Regions from separate parts of the Paenibacillus terreus genome, predicted to be linked through region 1. Evidence: predicted binding sites of a transcription regulator. Region 1 holds the regulator's gene; the other holds the start of a gene.
The links. Region 1 encodes Rex, which represses fermentation and respiration genes when NADH is low (regulators of the CRP and FNR family bind a similar motif). Its sites were predicted from a motif close to TTGTGAAATATTTCACAA; they were not measured.
Positions count from the first base shown of each region.

Region 2: ACE5KN_RS07895 (formate/nitrite transporter family protein) is a predicted target of Rex. The motif match lies at 1,818-1,835, and genes of this name have one in related genera.

Region 1 covers NZ_JBHIRX010000005.1:161,869-165,037, forward strand. The annotation lists gene dinG (ATP-dependent DNA helicase DinG, 3'-5' exoribonuclease type) at 1-1,238, shown strand, start outside; gene ACE5KN_RS11935 (redox-sensing transcriptional repressor Rex) at 1,286-1,939, shown strand; gene ACE5KN_RS11940 (amidohydrolase) at 1,926-3,169, shown strand, end outside.
Region 2 covers NZ_JBHIRX010000003.1:212,791-215,959, reverse strand. The annotation lists gene ACE5KN_RS07900 (FAD-dependent oxidoreductase) at 159-1,520, shown strand; gene ACE5KN_RS07895 (formate/nitrite transporter family protein) at 1,903-2,754, shown strand.

The sequences.
Region 1 (3,169 bases):
CCTGGGACAAGCTCAGCGATCTGCTCTTCGGGCTGCTTCCTGAACGGAGCGACGCCTCTCCCGGAGAGACCGGACAATTCTCTGCCAGGTTCAAGCCTTCCGCCAAACCGAAGGGCTGGGGGGATGCGGAGCAGCTGGAAAACCAGATCTATGTCGGGCTCGGGGAAATCGTCCGCAAGGGAGACAGAATTTTGCAGGAAATCAAGGACGAGCAGGACGATTACGGTGCAGAAAGCCTCGTCACTGATATTGCAGGACTGTTTAAAGATCTGGCAGCCTTCCGTGACAGCCTTCGCTTCTTTATTAAAATGGATGACCTGACGACTGTGTACTGGCTTGAAGCGAGCGGCCAATTTAAAGGGAAATCGCTGCAATTTTATGCCGTGCCGGTGGATGTCAGCCAGCAGCTGAAGGAGATGTTTTTTGACAAGAAAAAAAGCGTGGTGCTTACCTCCGCTACCTTGTCCGTGGATAAATCATTTCAGTACATGATTGACCAGCTTGGTCTTCAGGAGGCAGCGGAGGCAGGCGGTCTGCTAACATCCCTGCTGCCGTCCCCGTTCAACTATCGGGAGCAGGCGCTGCTGGTCGTCCCGCGGGATTTCCCGAGCGTAAAAGGGACCGTCGGGGACGCCAGATTCGTAGACATGCTTGTGGACTCGCTGCGCAGCGCAGCTCAGGCAACGCAAGGACGGATGCTTGTGCTCTTTACCTCGTACAGGATGCTTAAGCAGGTATACGAGCCGCTCAAGGAGGCGCTGGCATCGAGCGAAATTACGGTGTTGGGGCAGGGCATGGACAGCGGCAGCCGCAGCAAGCTGACACGAAGGTTCCAGGAAGCCAAGGCATCTGTCCTGCTTGGTACAAGCAGTTTCTGGGAGGGCGTTGATATCCCCGGGCAGGCCTTGACCTGTCTGGCCATTGTCAGACTGCCTTTCCAGCCCCCGAACAGCCCGCTGCTGGAGGCGAAGAGCGAACTGCTTCAGGAGCAGAAGAAGAACCCGTTCATGAAGCTGTCCGTGCCGCAGGCGGTCATCCGCTTCAAGCAGGGCTTCGGGCGCCTCGTTCGTACAGCCAAGGACCGTGGAGTAGTCATCGTGTATGATACCCGTGTCATCGAATCTTATTACGGGAAGCACTTTCTCTACTCCCTGCCGGGGCCGAAAATAGAGCATATGCAAACAGAGCAGATGGTGCCCCGTATTTCCGAATGGCTTCATGAGGAAGCGGGCAGCTAATAAAGCTCATAACGTTTCATTAGTCCGTGAATTTAGGAGGATTATGCATGAAAGCAGACAAAATATCCGAGGCCGTGGTGCGCAGGCTGCCCGTCTACCTGCGCTATCTGAACGAGCTTCATAAGCGGGAGGTCACGACGGTTTCATCCCAGGAGCTCGGGCAGAAGCTGGACCTGAATCCGGCGCAGATCCGCAAGGATCTGGCTTATTTCGGCGATTTCGGACGCAAGGGCATCGGCTACGATGTAGTGTATCTGATCGATAAAATACGCCATATTCTCAAAATAGACCAGCAAATCAACGTTGCGCTGGTAGGGGCCGGTAATCTCGGACAGGCGCTGTCCAATTACAACGCTTATTTAAAGGATAATATGAAAATTGTGGCGGTTTTCGACTCCTCGCCGGCCAAGATCGGGCACCAAATCAACACCCTGACCGTACAACCGATGGACGAGCTGAGAGAAACGGTCAGACAGCTGCACATCCGGATCGGAATTATTACCGTACCGGATTTTGAAGCCCAGCGTGTGGCTGACGAGATGATCGAGAGCGGTATTGGGGCGATTCTGAATTTCGCCCCGACCATCATCAAGGCACCTCCGCATATCCGCATTCATGCCACGGACTTTACGACAGACCTGCTGAGCCTGGCCTATTACCTGGAGAACGGAAAGGATGACAATGAAAATGACGACCAATAAATGGTTGATTAAAAATGGGGCATTCGCGGTGAATCGTGAGGAAAAAGCGGTTGTCCACGGCTATATGATCATTGAAGACAGCCGGATCACCTATATCGGAGAAGAGCTGCCCGCAGGAGAGGAAGCCACAGAGGCGGTTGACGGCACAGGGCTGCTCTTCCTGCCGGGTCTGATCAATACGCACGGGCATGCCGCCATGTCGCTGCTGCGGGGCTATGGAGACGATATGGTGCTGCAGGAATGGCTGCAAACAAAAATGTGGCCCATGGAAGCCAAATTTACCGCCTCCGATGTTTACTGGGGGACGTCGCTGTCCGTACTAGAAATGCTCAAGGGAGGCACAACGGCTTTTCTGGATATGTATGACCATATGGATGAAGTAGCCAAGGTGGTCGAGCAATCCGGCATCCGCGCCAGCCTCATGCGCGGCGCCATCGGACTGTGCTCGGAAGAGGAGCAGCGCGCCAAACTGGCGGAGGCTGTTGCCTTTGCGAAGAACTGGCACGGTCAGGCGGGCGGCCGGATCACGGCCATGATGTCCCCGCATGCGCCTTATACCTGCCCGCCGGCCTTTATTGAGCAGTTTGTGCAGGCGGCTCATGATCTCGATTTGCCGCTCCACACCCACATGTCGGAAACGGCGGCCGAGGTGGAGCAGAACGTACGAGAATATGGTCTTCGTCCCGTTGCGCATCTGGATAAGCTGGGCTTCTTCTCCCGTCCTTCCCTGGTCGCGCATGCCGTGCATTTGAATGATGAAGAGATTGCCCTGCTTGCGGAGCGCAAGGTGGCCGTTTCCCACAATCCGGGAAGCAACCTCAAGCTCGCCAGCGGAGTGGCGCGGGTGACAGAGCTGCTTAAAGCAGGGGTAACCGTGTCGCTCGGAACGGACAGTCCGGCAAGCAACAACAACCTGGACATGTTCGAGGAAATGAGGCTGGCCGCTTTGATTCATAAGGGTGTCACAGGCGACCCGACAGCCGTTCCGGCGGGCGAAGCCCTGCGCATGGCTACGGAATATGGTGCCAAATCGATTGCCCTGAAGGAAGTGGGATCGCTCTCTGCGGGCAGCAAGGCCGACTTTATTGCCTTGAATATCGACCAGCCGCATTTTCTGCCGAAAACGGATCTCGTTTCCCACGCCGTGTACTCGGCCAGCGCCAAGGATGTTCTGCACGTCTGGGTAGACGGCCGTCAGGTTGTCAGGAACGGCGAATGCCTGACCATGGA
Region 2 (3,169 bases), on a different contig from region 1:
ACATTATAATAAAGCCATGAAGTGAAATAAATCACATAAGCAGCTGTTATAAAGTGAAACTATTCACAAGATAAGCTTTGATTCTATATCTTTTTTTCAGTTTCTTTTCCAGCAAGCCGGTTTCAGACACTTTAATTACACCTGAGGAGGCTACACAAATGAAAATTGCAGTGATCGGATGCACGCACGCGGGGACAGCAGCCATCGTCAATACGGCCAAATTATATCCTGACGCACAAATTACCGTTTATGAGCGCAATGATAATATTTCGTTTCTATCCTGTGGGATTGCATTGTATGTCGGAGGAGTGGTGAAGGACCCTGAAGGCTTGTTTTATTCGTCTCCTCAGCAGCTTGCCGATCTGGGCGTAGTCACCAAAATGCTTCATGAAGTAACCTCGGTGGATACGAAAACCAAGTCGCTGCGCGTACGCAATCTTGAAACCCAGGAGGAATTTACAGATACGTATGACAAGCTGATCATGACGACCGGCTCGTGGCCGATCATTCCGAAGCTGGAAGGCATTGAGCTTGACAATATTTTGCTTTCAAAGAACTATAACCATTCCAACACCATTATTGAAAAAGCGAAAAACGCCAAGCGGATTACCGTTGTAGGCGCTGGATACATTGGCATCGAGCTTGTGGAAGCTTTCCAGATGAATGGCAAGGAAGTTACATTGATCGACAGCATGGACCGCATTTTGAACAAATATCTGGATGCCGGGTTTACGGACAGAATAGAGAAATCGTTGAAGCAGCAAGGTATTCAGCTTGCCCTGGGTCAAACGGTGAATCGATTTGAAGGCCGGGACGGAAAGGTTGCGAAAGTCATCACCTCCAAAGGGGAGTATGAGACCGATCTGGTCATTCTCTGCATCGGCTTCCGTCCGAATACCGATTTGCTGAAAGGTCAGGTCGATATGCTGCCGAACGGTGCCATCATCGTTAACGATTATATGCAGACCAGCCATCCTGATATCTATGCCGCCGGGGACAGCTGTGCGATTCACTATAATCCTACGGGTAAAAATGCATACATCCCGCTGGCCACAAATGCGGTCCGGATGGGCACGCTGATCGCCCGCAACCTTATGCAGCCGACCATCCCGTATATGGGGACCCAGGGCACTTCGGGCATCAAAATATATGAACAAAATATTGCAGGAACAGGCTTGACCGAAACAGCGGCAAAAGACGAAGGGATGCAGGTGGAGGCGGTTACGATCGAGGACAGCTACCGTCCGGAATTTATGCCTACAGCGGAAAAAGTGCTGCTGAAGGTTGTATATGAACGGGATTCGCGCCGGATCGTCGGTGCGCAGCTGATGTCGAAAGCGGAGCTTACACAATCGATCAATACCCTGTCGGTCTGCATTCAGAACCGGATGACCGTCGATCAGCTCGCCTTTATCGACTTCTTCTTCCAGCCGCATTACAACAAGCCATGGAACTTCCTGAATACAGCCGGGCTGCAGGCTCTTCCGCCGGTGAAAAACAAGGAAGCTGTAACTCTGTAATAATCCGCTAAAAAACTGTGATATTGTTCACTTAATTGCCATGAAATCCGGCTCTGCCTGCTCTCTGAATATTGTAAAATGAAGTATATCAAATCATTAGATCATGAGTCATGGATAAGGGGGAGGAACCGTCTTGTTTTGGATTGCATTTATGATTGCGCTCGGAGCAATCGGTTTTGTAGCTATCAGCTGGTTTATGAAGCAGCTCGAGAAAGAAGAATATAATTAATTACGATGTGTTATACAGGCGGCTTCCAGGAGGAGGCTGCTTTTTTGCATATATGCCATTCTTTTAGTATGTGATAAATTTCACTACTTTCATCTCCGGGACCTTCTAAACTGAAAGAAACAGAAGAAGTATTAAGGTGAAGGAGAGAAGAGGATGGCTACTTATAAACCGAAGCAAATTGCGGAACTGACGGTTGAAACCGGTGTTCATAAAGCCCATAATCCGTGGCAGACGGCGGTCATACTTGGCTTTCTGGCAGGCGCTTTTATTGCTCTGGGCTTTTTATTGGACATCAGGGTGATCGCAAGCGCTCCCGCAGAATGGGGAAGTATCGCCAACTTTATCGGTGCTGCGGTGTTCCCGGTGGGGCTGGTGCTTGTATTGCTGGGCGGGGGCGAGCTGCTGACCGGAAATATGATGGCGGTTCCCCTGGCCCGCATGGCCGGCCGTATCACGACAGGAGAGGTAATACGAAATCTGGTGCTGATCACGCTGGGGAATTTTGCTGGCGCACTGTTTGTCGCTTATTTTTTCGGTCATGTGGTGGGATTGACGGCGAGCGGGCCTTATCTGGACAAAGTGGTGGAGATGGCAGGGCACAAAATTCATGATTCCTTATGGCAGTCCTATTTGTCCGGCATCGGCTGCAACTGGCTTGTCGCACTGGCGGTTTGGCTGTCCTACGGCAGCGACTCCATGAGCGGAAAAATTATGGGCATCTGGTTCCCGACCATGGCCTTTGTGGCCATCGGTTTTCAGCACGTTGTGGCCAATATGTTCCTGATTCCGGCGGCGATCTTTGCGGGCCATTTTACATGGCTCGATTATCTCCGCAATTTCGTGCCGGTATGGCTGGGCAATCTGACAGGCGGAGGCCTGTTTGTGGCGGGGGCCTACTGGCTGGCATATTTGAAGGATTTTAAGGCTGAACCGAAAACGCACGCCCTGGTCATTCAGGAAAAAGAGGCTGCCCATCCGCAAGCAGCGCCGGACCAGGCTGTATAGTCTCATATTTAAAGTGTGTGTTCAAAAAGTCAGGTTTTCAGCACCGAAGCCTATGCTTCCGAAGTGCGTTTTTTCAAAACGCTTGAGTTGAATGAAGCTAGGGACTGAGGAGCGGAGCGTACTTGGGGTACGTGAGCACCTGAAATGTTTCCGCAGGAAACATGCTTCGTAAGCATACGCTTAGGCCCGGCTGAATTCAAGATTCGATGTCGAGTCCGCTTCCTGACTAGCTTCGTGATCAAAAGATGACTTTTTGAACTACCTCTTAAAATAAATTCGCCATGTCAGGTTCGGGGGAACGTAACCTGTCATGGCGAATTTTTTTGGGAGTGGTCCATGTATGGCAGGAGGCAGAGTGTGCGCTCTCCATCCTTGCCTTGATTATTTCTTACCCTGCAAGCAGATTCTTGAAACA